DNA from 4 places in the Streptomyces sp. NPDC043746 genome. Region 4 is predicted to be linked to each of the others. Evidence: riboswitches for the same ligand, from Rfam matches in the RefSeq annotation. Region 4 holds a riboswitch; each other region holds the start of a gene.
What was found. A riboswitch is a leader RNA that binds a small molecule or an ion and turns the genes downstream of it on or off. The one in region 4 is predicted to bind cyclic di-AMP.
Positions count from the first base shown of each region.

Region 1 (4,587 bases), on a different contig from region 4:
TGCCCGACACCCCGATCGCGCTGGGCGACCTGGACGCGCTGCGCCGGGAGCTGAAGCGGGGGGACGTGGCGGCACTGGTCGTCGAGCCTGTCCAGGGCAAGGGCGTGCACGCCGCGCCCCCCGGCTTCCTGTACGAGGCCCAGGCGCTGCTCCACCGGCACAAGGCGCTCCTGATCGCCGACGAGGTGCAGACCGGTCTCGGGCGGACCGGTGCCTTCTACGCCTACCAGCACGAGGAGGGGGTCGAGCCCGACCTGGTCTGCGTGGCCAAGGCACTCTCCGGCGGCTACGTCCCGGTCGGCGCCACCCTCGGCAAGGAGTGGATCTTCCGCAAGGTCTACTCCTCGATGGACCGGGTCCTCGTCCACTCCGCGAGCTTCGGCTCGAACGCCCAGGCCATGGCGGCCGGGCTCGCGGTGCTCTCCGTCATGGAGGACGAGGAGATCGTCGCGGGCGCCCGGCGCACCGGTGATCTGCTGCGGGAGCGGTTGGCGGCGCTGGTGGACCGCTACGAGCTGCTGCACGAGGTGCGCGGGCGGGGGCTGATGATCGGCATCGAGTTCGGCCGCCCGTCGTCGCTGAAGCTCCGCAGCCGCTGGACCATGCTCCAGGCGGCCCGAAAGGGACTCTTCGCCCAGATGGTCGTGGTGCCGCTGCTCCAGAAGCACCGCATCCTCACCCAGGTCTCCGGCGACCATCTGGAGGTGATCAAGCTGATCCCGCCGCTGATCATCGGGGAGCCGGAGGTGGACCGCTTCGTGACGGCGTTCACCGAGGTCATGGACGACGCCCACGACGGGGGCGGACTGATGTGGGACTTCGGCCGGACGCTGGTCAAGCAGGCCGTGGCCAACCGCTGAGACCAGGGGATTTGCCTCCTGGGCAATTTATTTGCCCAGGAGGAAAGTTCCTGGCCCAATGGAACCATGAACCCTCCGGACGAGGGGGCGGCCGAGGAGCTTCCCGGCGTCGCCCCCCGACTGCGCGAACTGCGCCGTGGGCGCGGCCTCACTCTGGAGACCGCCGCCCAGCGGGCCGGACTCTCCCCGGCCCACCTCTCCCGGCTGGAGACCGGCCGCCGCCAGCCCTCGCTGCCGATGCTGCTGGGTCTCGCCCGCATCTACGGTACGACGGTCTCCGAGCTGCTCGGCGAGAAGCCGCCCGAGCGCGACGCGATCATCCGGGGCGGTGCTTTCGAGGGCGCCGAGGCCGACGGCTGGATGTACCGCCGGGCCGGCAGTCCGGGCCGTGCCATGCAGGCGCTGCGGGTCCGTGTCCCGTACGGCGCCCAGGGCGATCTGGTCCGGGTGCACCCCGGTGAGGAGTGGCTGTACGTCCTCGGCGGACGGCTGCGGGTCGCGCTGGGGGAGACCGTGCACGACCTGGACCCGGGCGACAGCGCCCACTTCGACTCGCTCACCCCGCACCGGATCGCGGCCCTGGACCGCGGCGGGGCGGAGCTGCTCTTCGTCCACTCCCTGCTCCAGAGCCCGGCGGCCGAGCTGTGCCTCGGCAACGCCCTCCACGCGCGCTGACCCGGCATACCACCAGGGCCCCTGCGTACCTCCATACCTCCGGACCCTTCGTACCCACCGGCCGCGAGGCCGGCAGAGAGGACCGTCATGTCCGATTCCGAACACTACGACCCGCTGAGTCCGCGGCGGCCGAGGGCCACGAAGGACGCGCAGGAGCGCCGGATGCCGCGCGGTCTGGTGATCCGCCTCGTCGCCTACCTGGTGGTCGGCCACGTGATCGCGGCCTTCCTCTACCTGCTCTTCGTGGTGGCGGGCGCGGAGTAGTCGCTCAGCCCTGGTCGAGCAGGCGCTCGCGCAGCCGCTCCCGGGTCCGGGGGGAGATGTTCAGCCCCTCCGACAGGTAGCGGTCGGTCGAGCCCCACGTCTCGTCGATGGCCGTGAACGCCGCCGCGAGGTAGGAGGCCTGGGCCCCGAAGAGCGGGTTGAGGAGCTCCATCACCTCGGGGGACATCCCGGTCTCGGACATGTCCGAGCGCTTCACCTTGTACCGGCGGTGCGGGTCGTTGGACTTCAGGTAGTCCGCCTCGATCGCCTCGCGCTCGACGCCGACCGCGAGCAGGGAGACCGCGATCGACAGCCCCGCCCGGTCCTTGCCCGCCGCACAGTGCATCAGGGCCGGAACGCTGTCCTCCGCCAGTGCGTGGAGCACGCGGCTGTGCTCGGCGGTGCGGTCCACGATGGTCGCGCGGTACATGCGCAGCATCCGCTCGGCGCCCTTGCCGTTCGCCAGGATCGAGCGCAGCTGCTCGATGTTCCCGTCGCGCACCAGCCGCCAGAACTCGGCTCCGTCGGCCGGGTCGGAGAGCGGAATGCTGACATTACGGACACCGGTCAACTCGATGTCGTACCCGTCGAGCTGGTGGTCGGCGGAGTTCCGGAAGTCGAAGACGGTGTGCAGCCCGAGCCCGGAGAGGAAGAGCGCGTCCTCGGCGGTGGCGTGCGCCAGGTGGCCGCTGCGGTAGAGCCGGCCGAAGGCGGTGCGCCGCCCGTCCGTGGTGGGGAGCCCGCCCACGTCGCGGAAGTTGCGGACTCCGGTCAGTGCGGTCTCGGTCGGCGGGACCTGCGGCACCTGCTGCGTCACGGTGGCTCCTGAAGTCTTCGGCGTCGGCGCGGCTCTCCGGCGAGGGCGCTCCTGTGACGATACGACATCGATTCGGCCGGAAATCAGGGGCCGGATGACGTGGAGTCAGGAATGACGCCACCGCCATGTCCGTATTGGTGTATTTCGCAGAACATGCCCCGCTAATGGGGGAGATGGGATTCCGCAGGTGAGCGGGATCATATCCGTGACGGACCGTGGCTGCGGCGCCCCGGCGTTTCCCCGGGATCCGTACGGAAAGCCAAGATCCGTAATCCACGGAGGGTGACGGGAAATCCGGAACGGAATCGAATCGATGATTCCGGGAGGCAACCGACGGCTTGTTCCCGTCGTCCTGACTCGTTTACGGTCACCGTCAATCCGGACGGACCGCCTAATCCTGCCGCCGCCCGGAATTCGCACCCACCCACTCACGTGTGGCAGGAGCGGGGGAACCAGGTAAGCCGCCGGCCCGGAGCGATCCGGACCGGCTAGGGGTGAAGTCGCCGTCCGGCGGCCGGGCATCTCCAGCCCGAACCCGACAGCTCACCTCGCAGGCGACGGAGAGGAACTCCCCCATGCCCGCACAGGGTAAGCACCGCCGTCCCAAGTCCGGCCCGATCCACCGCGGCGTCCTCGCCGCGGGCACCGGCGGCGCCGTACTGGCCCTCCCGCTGATCGGAGCCACCGGCGCCCACGCCGCGGAGAAGGCCGCCCCCGCCACCAAGCCCGCCGCCGCCACGGCCGCCGCCGCGCAGACCGCCCCGCAGGCCGCGCCCGCCCAGGCGAAGACCGCCTCGAAGACGTACTCCGTCGTCTCCGGCGACTACCTCGCGAAGATCGCCGCCGAGCACCGGGTCAAGGGCGGCTGGCAGAAGCTGTACCAGGACAACCGCTCCACCGTCGGCGAGAACCCCAGCCTGATCTTCCCGGGCATGAAGCTCACCCTCGGCGCCAAGGCCACCGGCTCCGCCGCGCCGTCCGAGGCCAAGAAGGCCGCCCCGGCGCCCAGGTCCGCGCCGAAGGCCGAGAAGAAGGCGGCCCCCCAGGCCGCGCCGAAGAAGGCCGAGCAGGCCCCCAAGGGCGACACCATCTCGGCCGACGAGTCGGACGCGCAGTCCGGCGCCGCCATCCGGGCCGGGTCCTCGCAGCCCACCGGCTCCTCGCAGGCCGCCGGCTCCGGCTGGACCGCGCCCCTGGACAGCGCCCAGGTCACCACCCCGTACCGCGCCTCCGGCTCCAGCTGGTCCAGCGGCTACCACACCGGCGCCGACTTCCGTGCCGCCTCCGGCACCCCCGTCCGCGCCATCGGCCCGGGCACCGTGGTCTCGGCCGGATGGGGCGGTTCGTACGGCAACGAGGTCGTCATCCGCCACGCGGACGGCATGTACTCCCAGTACGCCCATCAGTCCTCGCTCAGCGTCTCCACTGGCCAGACCGTCACCGGCGGCCAGCAGATCGGCCTCTCCGGCTCCACCGGCAACTCCACCGGCCCGCACCTCCACTTCGAGGTCCGCACCGGCCCGAGCTACGGCTCGGACATCGACCCTGTCGCCTACCTGCGCCAGCACGGCGTCTCCCTCTGACCCGAGGGCTGCCCGCGCGGGGCGTGAAGTGATCGAGGGCGGTGTGCTGCTGTGGCATACCGCCCTCTACTTATTCCAGCTTTACCCACATCTGACCGGGTGGTCTATGTCACCACCCGTCAACCCTGTATTACGGTCGCGTAGGTCACATTGAACGGTGCAGGATATGTGCTTGTGGCAGACGATTCGAGAACCCAGCAGCAGCACACCATCGGGTCGTACGCGGCGATCGGGGACAGCTTCACCGAAGGCGTCGGAGACCCCGGCCCCGACGGCACCTTCGTCGGCTGGGCGGACCGGTTCGCGGTTCTCCTCGCCGACCGGCTCCCGGCCCCCGACGCGGCGACGAACCCGGACGAGACCCGGCACGGGAATTTCCGCTACGCCA
Region 1 is NZ_JBWKCM010000004.1:215,366-219,952, reverse strand. Features, by position in the region: gene AC0682_RS06635 (aspartate aminotransferase family protein) at 1-860, shown strand, start outside; gene AC0682_RS06630 (helix-turn-helix domain-containing protein) at 927-1,535, shown strand; gene AC0682_RS06625 (DUF6126 family protein) at 1,623-1,799, shown strand; gene AC0682_RS06620 (tyrosine-protein phosphatase) at 1,804-2,616, opposite strand; cyclic di-AMP (ydaO/yuaA leader) riboswitch at 3,028-3,186, shown strand; gene AC0682_RS06615 (peptidoglycan DD-metalloendopeptidase family protein) at 3,192-4,199, shown strand; gene AC0682_RS06610 (SGNH/GDSL hydrolase family protein) at 4,374-4,587, shown strand, end outside.
Region 1: another riboswitch for cyclic di-AMP. It lies ahead of AC0682_RS06615 (peptidoglycan DD-metalloendopeptidase family protein); the one in region 4 lies ahead of AC0682_RS21870 (M23 family metallopeptidase).

Region 2 (4,587 bases), on a different contig from region 4:
CGGACCTCCTTGCGCTCGTAGAACCGCACACCGCCGACGACCTTGTAGGGCAGGCCGACGCGGATGAAGATCTCTTCGAAGACACGGGACTGGGCGTTGGTCCGGTAGAAGACGGCGACGTCTCCCGCCTTCGCGTCGCCCTTGTCGGTGAGGCGGTCGATCTCGTCGGCGACGAACTGTGCCTCGTCGTGCTCGGTGTCGGCCACATAGCCGGTGATGCGGGCGCCGGAGCCGGCGTTGGTCCACAGGTTCTTGGGGCGGCGGCTCTCGTTGCGCTCGATGACCGCGTTGGCGGCGGAGAGGATCGTCTGCGTGGAGCGGTAGTTCTGCTCCAGCAGGATCGTCTTCGCGTCGGGGTAGTCCTCCTCGAACTGGAGGATGTTGCGGATGGTCGCACCGCGGAACGCGTAGATCGACTGGTCCGCGTCACCCACCACGCACAGCTCGGCGGGGGCGTCGGCGGCCTCTCCGGACGGGCCGACCAGCTCACGTACCAGGGTGTACTGGGCGTGGTTGGTGTCCTGGTACTCGTCGACCAGGACGTGGCGGAAGCGGCGGCGGTAGTGCTCGGCGACGTCGGGGAAGGCCTGGAGGAGGTGGACCGTCGTCATGATGATGTCGTCGAAGTCCAGGGCGTTGGCCTCGCGCAGCCGGGCCTGGTAGAGCGTGTACGCCTGGGCCAGGGTCTTCTCGAAGCCGTCGGCGGCCTGTCCGGCGAAGGTCTCCTCGTCGATCAGCTCGTTCTTGAGGTTGGAGACCTTGGCGGTGAAGGACTTCGGCGGATAGCGCTTGGGGTCCAGGTCCAGATCGCGGCAGACCAGGGCCATCAGGCGCTTGGAGTCGGCGGCGTCGTAGATCGAGAACGACGAGGTGAAGCCGAGCTTCTTCGACTCGCGGCGCAGGATGCGGACGCACGCGCTGTGGAAGGTCATGACCCACATGGCGTTGGCACGCGGGCCGACGAGATGCTCGACGCGCTCCTTCATCTCGCCCGCGGCCTTGTTGGTGAAGGTGATCGCGAGGATCTGCCCCGGGTGGACCCCGCGCTCGGCCAGCAGGTGGGCGATGCGGTGGGTGAGCACCCGGGTCTTGCCGGAGCCGGCCCCGGCGACGATGAGCAGCGGGGAGCCGGCGTGCACGACGGCGGCGCGCTGCTCGGTGTTCAGCCCGTCGAGCAGCGCGGCGGAGTCGACGACCGGGCGCGGGTGACCGTCCCGGTAGTACCCGTCCCGGGGCGGCGGGGGCGCGTCGAAGACGCCCTCGAAGAGTCCCTCCGGCACCGCTTCGGGTGCGTGCTCCTCGGGAGGCGGCGGCGGGCCGTCCTCCGCGGGCTGGAGGCCGGTCAGGAAGTTGTCGTCAAAGAGGCTGCTCATCGCCCTCCGAGTCTAGGGGGCCGCACTGACAACGTTCGGCCGAAGGCCACAAGCGGCCGACCGAACCCGTACGGACGGAGATCGGACGCCCACGTTCCGTGAAGGAGTGCCCGGTCGGAGGGGGTGTGGGGCCCGGAGCGCGGCAAGGTCACGAAAATGTATCGGGCATATCGCTCACCCTCCTTCCCAGCGGCGGGCCCGGTTGGCTAGCGTGCTCGGTCAGGTGATCCGTAGCTCCCTGAGGCGAACCGCGTCTCACGGTCACCTCTGCCGAATCCGTGCCGCCCTCCCGGCGGTCCGGAACCGGGGACCCACACGCAGCACCGGGGTGAATCGGTCCGTGCCCGCGCATCCGGACCGTAGGACAGCCTTCCGTTCCGTCCGAACCCGACAGCTAACCCGGTAGGCGGTCCACGGAAGGAGATGCCGGTCTTGGCATCGCATCGCAAGCCGCGCACGAAGGTGCGCACCACCACCCCCGCCGTCGGGTTCACGACGGCAGCGCTCGCCTCCGTGACGCTGCTCTCCACGCAGAACGCCACGGCGGCCCCCGCCGAGCCGAAACCGGCCATCGAGGACGTGCAGAAGAAGGTCGACGAGCTCTACCGGCAGGCGGGCAGCGCGACCCAGCAGTACAACCGGGCGAAGGCCGCCTCCACCGCCCAGCGCGCCAAGGTCGACACGCTGCTCTCCGATGTGGCGAAGCGGACCGAGCGGATCAACGAGGCGCGCCGGGAGCTGGGCGCCTACGCCGCCGCGCAGTACCGCACGGGCGGCATCGCGCCCACCGCGACCTTCTTCCTGGCGGACGACCCGCAGGGGTACTTCGACCAGAGCCGGCTGATGAGCCGGGCGACCGAGCGGCAGCAGAAGGCCGTCGACGACTTCCGTACGCAGCAGGCCGAGGCCTCGAAGAAGCGCGCGGAGGCCGTGAAGAGCCTGGAGGAGCTGACCGAGACGCAGACCGCGCTGCGCTCCAGCAAGCAGACCGTGCAGACCAAGCTGACCGAGGCCCGGTCGCTGCTGTCGCGGCTGACCGCCGAGGAGAAGGCGCGGCTGGCGGAGCTGGAGCGGAGGAAGGAGGCCGAGGCCCGGGAGAAGGCGGAGCGGCTGGCCGCCCGCCAGGCCGCCGAGGCCAAGGAGCGCGAGGAGGCGGAGAAGAAGGCGCGCGAGGAGGCCGCGAAGGAGTCCGCCGAGGCCGGTGGCCCCGGTTCCGGCTCCGGCACGGGTACGGGTACGGGGACGAGCCCGGGATCCGGTACGGGTACGGGGGCGGGGGCCGGGGCGGACAGCGGCTACGCGGCCAAGGCCGAGAAGGTGCTCGCCTTCGCCCGCGCCCAGATCGGGAAGCCGTACGTGTGGGGGGCGACGGGCCCGTCCTCGTACGACTGCTCGGGGCTGACCAAGGCGGCCTGGCAGGAGGCGGGGGTCACGCTGCCCCGGACCACCTGGGACCAGGTGAAGGTCGGCACCCGCGTCGCCACCTCGGACCTCCAGCCGGGGGACCTGGTCTTCTTCTACGACGACATCAGCCACGTCGGCATCTACAAGGGCGACGGGATGATGATCCACGCGCCGAAGCCGGGGACGAACGTCCGCGAGGAGTCGATCTACTCCATGCCGATCTACGGCAGCGTGCGCCCGGCGTAGGAAGCACCCTCGGGAACGGTGGCGCGGGGGCGGCCCGTCGACGGCCGCCCCAGGCCTCTCAGGTCCCCGGGTCCCTCAGGCCCCGCAGGCCCCCGGGTCCCTCAGGCCCCGCAGGTCTCAGGTCCAGAGCGTGGCGATGAAGATGTTGGCGACCGTCAGTCCGCCGACCGCCGCGAACGCGCCCTTCTCGACCTTCTCCTCGTCCCGCTTGACGTAGACGAGGGCAAGGATGACGACGAGGACCGCCAGCTTCACACCGATCTTGATGTTGTTGACGGCCTGGTCGTCGGCCTGGTTGAGCCCGACCAGGGCGACACCGGTGACCAGCATGGTCAGCGCGCCGTGCAGCATGGCCGGAACAAAGCGTGCGGTGCCCGCGCCCATGGCCTTCATCTGGGTCAGGAAGCCGCCCAGCAGGGAGGCGATGCCGATGATGTGCAGGGCGACGAAGACATTGATGAGTACGTCCATGGCTCCGGAGCCTAGCCATGGCCACATCTTCACCCAGCAGTGAGGCAAGCCTTCCTCGGCGTCTTCGCCGGAACTGTGCGCCCGGCGCCCGAACCTGCCGGAATAGTCAATTCCGGCTCACGGTCCGCAGTCACCCGTGGGCACCGAAGCATCACATCCGGGCAATAGCTGTCATGGCGACTCTTTTCCGTTCGCCCGGATTAGCGTCCCTCGCGGGCCCATCGGTATCCCCCGGCGGGCAGCCGACAGGAAGGATGCCGCCCCCGTGGCCGCGCACCGGAAATCCGCTCACCGGAAACCCAAGCAGCGCCCGTTCACCGGCCCTGCTGCCCGCACCGCCGCCACCCTGGCGCTCGCCGGGGCCGCCACCGCCACCTCGGCCGGCGGGGCCGGGGCCGCACCCGCCGAACCCGCCCCCACCGCCGCCCAGGTCCGGGCCCAGGTCGACCGGCTCTACCGCGAGGCCGAGGTCGCCACCGAGAAGTACAACGGGGCGAAGGAGAAGGCGGCCGCCGCCACCCGGGCGGTCGACGCCCTGGCCGACGAGGCCGCCCGCCGCACCGACCGCCTCAACACCACCCGCCACACGCTCGGTTCGATGGCCACCGCCCAGTACCGCACCGGCACCCTCGACCCCGCCCTCCAACTGGCGCTCTCCTCCGACCCCGACAGCTACCTGGAGCGCGCCGCCCACCTGGACCGGGCGGGCGACCGGCAGGCGGGGCTGCTCGGCTCGATCCGGCGCCAGCTCTCCCAGATCGCCCGGGTCAAGGCCCGCGCCGACCGGGAGACCGAGGCGCTCGCCGCCCGGCAGGCCGAGCTACGGGAACACCGCACCGCGATCCGGACCAAGCTGGCGGACGCCCGCACGCTCCTGGCCACCCTCACCGCCGACGAGCGCGCCGCGTACGAACGCCCGGCCGACGCCGCCCCCGGCGGGGGCCCGGCCCGCGCCGACCGGGCGGGCACCGGCCACACCGACCGCGCCGCCCCCGGCTCCCCGGTCGCCGCGCCCCACTCCCGAGCGGCCCGGGCGATCGCCTTCGCCCACGGCGCGATCGGCAGGCCGTACGTCTGGGGCGCCACCGGCCCC
Region 2 is NZ_JBWKCM010000030.1:1,209-5,795, forward strand. Features, by position in the region: gene pcrA (DNA helicase PcrA) at 1-1,373, opposite strand, end outside; cyclic di-AMP (ydaO/yuaA leader) riboswitch at 1,632-1,798, shown strand; gene AC0682_RS26085 (C40 family peptidase) at 1,797-3,023, shown strand; gene AC0682_RS26090 (hypothetical protein) at 3,141-3,494, opposite strand; gene AC0682_RS26095 (C40 family peptidase) at 3,760-4,587, shown strand, end outside.
Region 2: another riboswitch for cyclic di-AMP. It lies ahead of AC0682_RS26085 (C40 family peptidase); the one in region 4 lies ahead of AC0682_RS21870 (M23 family metallopeptidase).

Region 3 (4,587 bases), on a different contig from region 4:
GGACGCGTGAGGGGAAGTCTCGGCATCCCCGGGCGTGCCGCGCCCGGCTCCACGGGGCGGGGGAAGCCGGTGGTGGCCCAGAACGCCGGGACCCGGCGGTTCGTCCGGCTGCTGCCGGTGCTGCTGATCGGCGGCGGGCTCCTCTTCGACTCGCTGGCCCCGCCCAACTTCACCGCCGTACCCCTGTTCGTGGCCGCGCCGCTGATCGCCGCGCCCTTCTTCTCGCTCGCCAGCACCATCCGTACGGGAGTGGCCGCGGTCCTCTCCGTCATCGCTATGCGGCTCTCCGACGGGACCTCCACCCAGGTCGTCCCGGTCATCGAGATGATCACGGTCACCACCGCCGCCGCGCTGGCCCTCGTCATCAACGGGGTCGTGCGCCGGAGCAACGAGCAGCTGGCCTCGGCGCGGGTCATCGCGGAGACCGCCATGCGGGCCGTGCTGCCGACCCCGGCGGAACGGATCGGCGGGCTCCAGGTGGCGGCCCGGTACGAGGCGGCGCAGGCGGACGAGTTCGTCGGGGGGGACCTGTTCGCGGTGGCGGACACCCCGTACGGCGTGCGCCTGGTCGTCGGGGACGTGCGCGGCAAGGGGCTGGACGCCGTGGAGGCGGTGGCGGTGATCATCGGAGCGTTCCGGGAGGCCGCCGAGCAGGAGCGTTCCCTGGAGGGCGTGGCCCAGCGGCTGGAGCGGGCGCTCGCGCGGGAGGGGACGCGGCGGTACGGGCTGGACGCCATGGAGGGGTTCATCACCGCCGTACTGGCCGAGATCCCGCCCGGTTCGGCCTCGCTGCGGCTGGTCAACCGCGGCCACCCCGAGCCGATCCTGCTGTACGCGGACGGAGCCCTGGGGGTCCTCGCGCCGAGCGTGCCCGCGATGCCGCTGGGGATGAACCTCGGGGTGTGGCCCGACCGGTCCGACGAGTGGGAGATGCCCCCCGGGTCGACCCTGCTCGCCTTCACGGACGGCCTTTCCGAGGCGCGGGACGCGGACGGCGTCTTCTATGATCCGGCGGCCCGGCTGCGCGGCCGGATCTTCCCCGGCCCCGAGGAACTGCTGTCGGCGCTCACCGACGACGTACGGCTGCACACCGGCGGCCGTTCGACGGACGACATGGCGCTGCTCGCGGTGAGCCGGCCTGCGGAGGGGCAGCCGCCGCGGCGGACGACGGTGAAGATCGTCGGCCGGGGCGATGACACGGTGCGTAACTGAAGGGCGCCGCTCCGCATAACGTTTGACACACCATCAGAAAATGGGGTGTGAGTGAGGGGGCGTCATGTTGTCCGCTTGGGGGTGGTTGTTGTGGGTAAATCCCTGCCGTGTCCGTTAATGATCAACAGGAACAGCTTGGAATCGGGCCCACCTGTCTATTAACGTTCGATAACGCAGCGCGGTCGTCCCAGCCGTCGTCAGGACGGCGCCGTGCGCGAGCGCCGAATCCCGCGAGGGAACCGGGGAACCACCTCCATGGGGTGAATCGGACGCCTGTGCCTCCACCGCGAGGCAGAGGGGCCCGTAGGAGACCTTCCTGCTCCGAACCCGTCAGCTAACCCGGTAGGCGAGAAGGAAGGAAAGGAGTGCGCCCACGTGGCGTCCAACCAGCCTGCCCCTGAGGCCCCGTCATCCCTGAGCGCCGACGCCTTCGGCGGCCCGGAGCGGACGTGGGAGGAGTGGAACCCCACCGCGGAGTCCGTCCGTCCCGTGCGCGGCAAGCACCGCGTGGCCAAGCAGCGAGGGCTCGCCCGTAGCTCCACCGTCCTCGGGGTCGGCGTCATAGCGGCAGTCGGCGCGGGTGGTATGGCCACCGCCCAGAGCAAGCCGCCCGTCTCCATCTCCCTTCCCGATTCCATCGCGGACAACCTCCCCGACGCCAAGTCCCTTCCCGGCGTCGGGGCCTTCATGTCCGACGAGGCCGAGGCCGAGGCCGCACCGGTCACCGCCGCCCCGCTCACCACGGCCGGCATCACGACCGCCGAGGCCGAGGAGGGCACCACCGGCGCGGGCGAGGCCCTGCGCGCCCGGATCCTCCAGCAGGCCGAGCAGCAGCAGGCCGCCGCCGACGCCGAGGCCAAGGCCGCCGAGGAGCGGGCCGCGGCCGAGAAGGCCGCCGCCGAAGCGAAGAAGCAGCAGGACGAGGCGGAGGCCAAGGCCAGGGCCAAGGCCGCCGCCGAGAAGAAGGCGGCGGAGGAAGCGGCGGCCAAGAAGGCCGAGGAGGAGCGTCTCGCCAAGCTCCGCGCCAGCTACACCCTGCCCGCCTCCGGGTACACGATCACCTCGACCTACGGCCAGTCCGGCGCCATGTGGTCCTCCGGCCAGCACACCGGCACGGACTTCGCCGGGGCGGCCGGTTCGCCGCTCAAGGCCGTGCACAGCGGCACGATCACGTCGGCGGGCTGGTCCGGTTCGTACGGCTACCGCACGGTCCTGCAGCTGGAGGACGGCACCGAGATCTGGTACGCCCACCAGTCCTCGATCGACGTCTCGGTCGGCCAGAAGGTCAGCACCGGCGACACCATCGGCCGCATGGGCGCCACCGGCAACGTGACCGGCGTCCACCTCCACCTGGAGGTCCGCACCCCCGGCGGCTCGGCCATGGACCCGATCGCCTGGCTGAACAGCAAGGGCCTCACGGTCTGAGACCCCGGTGCGTCGTTCGTCGTCGCACCACCCCCGAAGCCCCGGCAGCCCTGACGCTCACCCCCCGACGTCAGGACTGCCGGTCCGGCCGGGGGCTCGGCCGTAGCCGTAGGGGCCGTGGCCGGTCGCATGGCCGTGGGCGTCCCCGTGGCCCCGGGGGGTGCCGTAGCCGTAGCCCTGGTGCCGGGTGGGGGCGTAGCCGTACCCGTAGCCCTGGCCGTACGGTGTCGGCTGCCGGTACGGGTACGGGCGCGGGGCGCTGCCGGTCATGCGGGCCGCGTGGGTGAGGGCCGGGGCCGCGATGTCCCGGCGCTGCCAGAGGTGGTGCAGCAACTCCCGCTCCCGGGAGGCGAAGTCCGGGCCCACCGCGTCATGGCGGGCGCGTCGGCGCAGCCCGGCCAGGGTCGTCGCGAACGACTCGTACTCGGCGACCGCCCGGGCCGCTGACCGGCCCCGGGACCGGTCCTGTCGGCCGTGCCAGTGGCGGGCCAGGTCGCGGGCCATGCCCCGGGTCCGCATCGAGGAGAGCGCCAGGGGCTCGGCCGGGGTCAGCCAGCCGGCCGCGGCGTACGCGGGCAGCTCGGCGGCGAGCGTCCGCAGTTCGCGTCGGCGCCACCAGACGGCCAGCCAGGTCAGCAGCCCGAAGAGCGGGACCATCACGAGCGCGTACACCGCGTAGAAGCCGAGCCCGCCGAAGACCGCCGAACCGTTCCACAGGGCGTGCAGGCCCATCGCGGCGAGCAGGCCGAGCAGCGGGAGGGCGGTCCGGCGGACCCGGCGGTGGCGGGCGGTGATGACCGCGAAGCCGAAGCCGAGGCCGGTGAGGACCGTGAACAGCGGGTGCGCGAACGGCGACAGCACGATCCGCACGAAGAACGTCCCCGCGGTCATCGAGGCCAGGCCCGAGCTGCCCAGCTGCTGGTCCTCGCCGAAGGCGTTGCCCAGATAGAGGATGTTCTCGGTGAAGGCGAAGCCCGTACCGGCGAAGCCGGCGACCACGATCCCGTCGACCACACCCCGGAACTCCCGCCGCCGGAAGATGAGGATCAGGAGTACGGAGACGGCCTTGGCGCTCTCCTCCACCACCGGCGCGATCACCGTCGCCCCCCAGGCGTCGGCGCTCGACGGGTCGGCGGTGGCGGTGGCTATCCAGCGCACCGCGAACGAGTTGGCGATGATCGAGATGAGCGCCGCCGCGCACGCGCCCCAGGCGAAGGAGAAGAGCAGGTTGCGCCAGGGGGTCGGCTCGACCCGGTCCAACCAGCGGAAGGCGGCCATCAGAAGCGGCACTGGCAGCACCGCCAGGCCGAGGCCGACGAGGAACCCCTCCGGGCCGGTCTCCTCGTGGACGAGGGCCAGGATCACCAGCCAGCAGAGCGCCAGCACCACGATCACGGCCCCGGCGCGGAACACCTTGCTGCGCCACACCATGCCGACGCGGCGCGGCCGGTACGTCCACCGGCCGCGCTCCGGCACGGCGCCCAGCACCTCGTCGAGCCGCTGCTCGTCGTGGAGGACCGGGACCGCCGGCTGCCGCTGCTGGTACTGCACGGAACCGTCGGACACTCCTTGACCCTAACGAGGACCACGGACAACCGGCGACCGTGCATCCGGCCAGGAAGTTCGCCGTTCGGCCACGACACGCCGCACTCCGGGCGGTGCGCCGGAGCGTGCGCGGCGGGTCAGACGCGGGCGAAGAGCAGGTCCTGGACCACGTGGCCCTTGTCCAGGCCCTGGCCCTCGAAGCGGGTCAGCGGCCGGAACGCCGGACGGGGCGCGTACCCGCCGTCGGCCGCCGTGTTCTCGAAGCAGGGGTGCGCGGTCAGCACCTCCAGCATCTGCTCCGCGTACGGCTCCCAGTCGGTCGCGCAGTGCACGATCGCGCCGGGCTTGAGCACCGGGGCCACCAGGTCCAGGAACTCGGGCTGGATCAGCCGCCGCTTGTGGTGG
Region 3 is NZ_JBWKCM010000014.1:156,517-161,103, forward strand. Features, by position in the region: gene AC0682_RS17645 (PP2C family protein-serine/threonine phosphatase) at 1-1,212, shown strand, start outside; cyclic di-AMP (ydaO/yuaA leader) riboswitch at 1,422-1,575, shown strand; gene AC0682_RS17650 (M23 family metallopeptidase) at 1,588-2,637, shown strand; gene AC0682_RS17655 (PrsW family intramembrane metalloprotease) at 2,695-4,203, opposite strand; gene trmB (tRNA (guanosine(46)-N7)-methyltransferase TrmB) at 4,320-4,587, opposite strand, start outside.
Region 3: another riboswitch for cyclic di-AMP. It lies ahead of AC0682_RS17650 (M23 family metallopeptidase); the one in region 4 lies ahead of AC0682_RS21870 (M23 family metallopeptidase).

Region 4 (4,587 bases):
CGGTGCTCTCGGTGGTCGGTGACATCGACCCCGAGCAGACTCTCGCCTGGATCGAGAAGTACTTCGGCTCCATCCCCTCCCACGACGGCAAGCAGCCGCCGCGCGACGGCACCCTGCCCGAGACCATCGGCGAGCAGCTGCGCGAAGTGGTCCACGAGGAGGTCCCGGCGCGCGCCCTGATGGCCGCCTACCGCCTCCCGCACGACGGCACCCGCGCCTGCGACGCCGCCGACCTGGCACTGACCGTGCTCGGCGGCGGCGAGTCCTCCCGGCTCCACAACCGCCTGGTCCGCCGCGACCGTACGGCGGTGGCCGCCGGCTTCGGGCTGCTGCGGCTCGCCGGGGCGCCCTCGCTGGGCTGGCTGGACGTGAAGACCTCCGGCGGAGTCGAGGTGGAGACGATCGAAGCCGCGGTCGACGAGGAGCTGGCCCGGTTCGCCGCCGAGGGGCCCACCCCGGAGGAGATGGAGCGCGCCCAGGCCCAGTTGGAGCGCGAGTGGCTGGACCGGCTGGGGACGGTCGCGGGCCGCGCCGACGAACTCTGCCGTTACGCGGTCCTGTTCGGTGATCCGCAGCTCGCGCTGACCGCCGTGGGCCGGGTCCTGGACGTCACCGCCGAGGAGGTGCGCCAGGCGGCCGAGGCGGCCCTGCGCCCCGACAACCGGGCGGTGCTCGTCTACGAGCCCGTCGAGCCGGCCGAGGACGGGGACGGGGCCACCGACGCGCCCGAGGGGACGGACAAGTGAGCGACGCCGCCGTGACTGGAGTAGCCATGGAGTACCACCCGCAGCCGACCCCGGGCACCGCCCGGCCGTGGGCCTTCCCCGCCCCCGAGCGCGGCGCCCTGCCCAACGGCCTGACCGTGCTGCGCTGCCACCGCCCCGGCCAGCAGGTCGTGGCCGTGGAGATCTTCCTGGACGCGCCGCTGGACGCCGAGCCCGAGGGCCTGGACGGCGTGGCCACGATCATGTCGCGCGCGCTCTCCGAGGGCACCGACAAGCACAGCGCCGAGGAGTTCGCCGCCGAGCTGGAGCGGTGCGGCGCCACCCTGGACGCCCACGCCGACCACCCCGGTGTCCGGGTCTCCCTGGAGGTCCCGGCCTCCCGGCTGGCCAAGGCGCTCGGCCTGGTCGCCGAGGCCCTGCGCGCCCCGGCCTTCGCCGAGAGCGAGATCGAGCGGCTCGTGGGCAACCGGCTCGACGAGATCCCGCACGAGCAGGCCAACCCGTCCCGGCGCGCCGCCAAGCAGCTCGCCAAGGAGCTGTTCCCGGCCACCGCCCGGATGTCCCGCCCGCGGCTGGGCACCGAGGAGACCGTGCGGCGGATCGACGCCGCCGCCGTGCGCGCCTTCTTCGACGCCCACGTCCGCCCGGCCACCGCGACGGCCGTGATCGTCGGTGACCTGACCGGCATCGACCTGGACGCCCTGCTCGCCGACACCCTCGGCGACTGGGCCGGCGACGCGGGCCAGGCCCGCCCGGTCGCCCCGATCACCGCCGACGACACCGGCCGGGTGGTCATCGTGGACCGCCCCGGCGCGGTCCAGACCCAGCTGCTGATCGGCCGCATCGGCCCGGACCGCCACGAGAGCGTCTGGCCCGCCCAGGTGCTCGGCACCTACTGCCTGGGAGGCACCCTCACCTCCCGGCTGGACCGGGTACTGCGCGAGGAGAAGGGCTACACCTACGGCGTACGCGCCTTCGCCCAGGTCCTGCGCTCCGCGGGAGCCGACGCGGGCGGTGCGGCGATGCTGGCCATCAGCGGTTCGGTGGACACCGAGTCCACCGGCCCGGCACTGGAGGACCTCTGGAAGGTCCTGCGCACGCTGGCCGCCGAAGGGCTGACCGACGCCGAGCGCGAGACGGCCGTGCAGAACCTGGTGGGCGTCGCCCCGCTCAAGTTCGAGACCGCCGCCTCCGTCGCGAGCACCCTGGCCGACCAGGTCGAGCAGCACCTCCCCGACGACTACCAGGCCCAGCTGTACGCCCGCCTCGCGGAGACGGGCACCGTGGAGGCCACCGCGGCCGTGGTCAACGCCTTCCCGGTGGACCGGCTGGTCACGGTCCTGGTGGGGGACGCGGCACAGATCGCGGAGCCGGTGAAGGCGCTCGGCATCGGAGAGGTGACCGTCGTCAGCGGCTGACACCGCACCCGCGCGGCAGGACAGCGCGCGGCAGGAGAGGGAGGGCCCCGGCGGGCAGCGGTCCGCCGGGGTTCCCGTTTTTCCCCTTAAGTCCTTGTCGTCACTTTTCTGATGGTGCATGGTGATTTGCCCTGTGGGATGCGCGACAAATCCCCCCGTCCGTTTGGTGATGCGCAGCCGCCCCGCCTAGCGTCGGCCCGGCTGTCCGCCACCTGTATGCCGCATCCGCGGCGCCGGGCAGCCATCGCCGAGTCCCCGTCAGGCGTGAGCCTGGGGAGCCGGGGACCCACACGCAGTCCCTGGGGTGAATCGGATGCCCGTGCCGCGAACCGGTCCGGGAGTCCGTAGGAGACCTTCCTGCTCCGAACCCGTCAGCTAACCCGGTAGGCGAGAAGGAAGGAAAGGATCCCGCCCCTCCATGGCGTTCACCCGTGCCACCGGGAAGCACCGTGCCCCGAGCCGCCTGACGCGCCGCAGCGCCCGTGCCGCCGGCGTCGCGGCCCTGGCCACCACCGGCGTCCTCGGCGCCCTGGCCTCCCCGGCCACCGCCGCGGACTCCGAGGCCGCCCGGACCGTCGAGACCGGACTCACCCAGGCCATCACGCTCGACGCCACGCTCGCCGAGCAGATCGACGCCCAGGCCCGCGCCCAGCACCAGCAGGCGGCCGACGCCGCCAAGGCGAAGGCGAAGGCCGCCGCCGAAGCCAAGGCCAAGGCCGCGAAGGCCAGGGCGAAGGCGGAGGCGGAGCGCAAGGCCGAGGCCCGCGCGAAGGAGATCCGCGAGGAGGAGGCCCGGGCCGCCCGCGCCGCCGAGCGCGCCCGCCTCAACGCCTTCCGCCTGCCCGTCGCCGGTTCGTACGTCACCACCGGCTACAAGTCGGGCGGCGCCCTGTGGTCCTCCGGCAGCCACTCCGGCGTGGACTTCCGTGCCGCCTCCGGCAGCTCCGTCGTCGCGGTCGGCGCCGGTACGGTCGTCGAGGCCGGCTGGGGCGGGGCGTACGGCAACAACGTGGTGCTCCGCATGACGGACGGCACGTACACCCAGTACGGCCACCTCTCCTCGATCGCCGTCTCCGTCGGCCAGCGCGTCACCTCCGGCCAGCGGATCGGCCTCTCCGGCTCCACCGGCAACTCCACCGGCCCGCACCTCCACTTCGAGGCCCGGACCACCCCGGAGTACGGCTCGGACATGGACCCGGTCGCCTACCTGCGCTCGCACGGCGTCAACGTCTGACCCTTCCCGCGGTCCGATCCGGTCCCGCGCCTTCCGGAATCCGCCAGAAGATATCCCTCGATTGCGACCCGCCATCGGAAATTGCGGCGGATTGCCATAGAGTCACGGAACAGGTGTCGGCCCGGCCGCGTTTCGCGGGGATTATGGCGGAGGTTCGGACATGCGCATTCCCGCGCAATCGGTATGCACGGCAATCCGTGATGACATCGTCTCCGGTGTCTACGAGCGCGGCAGCCGCCTCACCGAGGAGCTGCTGGCGCGGCGGTACGGGGTCTCCCGCGTCCCGGTGCGCGAGGCCCTGCGCACACTGGAGTCCGAGGGCTTCGTCACCACCCGCCGGCACGCCGGGGCCTGTGTCGCCGAGCCCACCGAGCAGGAGGCCGCCGACCTGCTGGAGATCCGGACGCTGCTGGAGCCGCTCGGTGCGGCCCGGGCCGCGCAGCGCCGTACGGAAGCCCACCTCAAGGTGCTCCGCGGGCTGGTCAGGCTGGGTCAGGAGCGGGCCCGCCGGGGCGAGGGGGAGGACCTGCGGTCGCTGGACGGCTGGTTCCACGAGACCCTCGCCCAGGCCTCCGGCAGCCCCGGCCTGATTGCCCTGCTCACCCAGCTCAGACACAAGACCGCCTGGATGTACGCCGTCGAGCAGCCGGCCCGCCCCGTGGACTCCTGGGCCGAGCACGGGGCCATCGTGGACGCGGTGGCGCGCGGCGACGCGGAGCGGGCGAGGGCGCTGACCGCCCAGCACGCGGAACGGTCCGCTGCGGCCCACCGGTTGCGCCGCCGTCCGGACCGGCCCGCCCGGCGCCTGGCACCGCCGTCGCGGGTGAGTTCTTCGCAACACGGCGTAAACACTGCGAGTGCCCGCTATTAACAGGGGCGCCGTATACAAAGAGAAGTAATTGCCGAAGGGGTCCTTTTCTGCGCTGCCCTCGAATAGTCGGGTCAGTCGGGGGCGCGGCAGAAAAAGAGAAAGAGCCGTGGTTCCCCCAGGGGGTCCACGGCTCAGCCCTTCGTACCGTCAGACGGTTTCGGGCAGCTCCTCAAGACCCTCGGCGACCAGCTTCGCCAGACGGTCCAGGGCGGCCTCGGCGTCGTCCGCGTCCGAGGCGAGCACGATCTCCTCGCCACCCTGGGCACCCAGACCGAGCACCGCGAGCATGGAGGCGGCGTTGACCGGGTTGCCGTCGGCCTTGGCGATCGTCACGGGGAC
Region 4 is NZ_JBWKCM010000021.1:22,539-27,125, reverse strand. Features, by position in the region: gene AC0682_RS21880 (M16 family metallopeptidase) at 1-746, shown strand, start outside; gene AC0682_RS21875 (M16 family metallopeptidase) at 773-2,143, shown strand; cyclic di-AMP (ydaO/yuaA leader) riboswitch at 2,379-2,547, shown strand; gene AC0682_RS21870 (M23 family metallopeptidase) at 2,562-3,377, shown strand; gene AC0682_RS21865 (GntR family transcriptional regulator) at 3,538-4,248, shown strand; gene AC0682_RS21860 (HPr family phosphocarrier protein) at 4,396-4,587, opposite strand, start outside.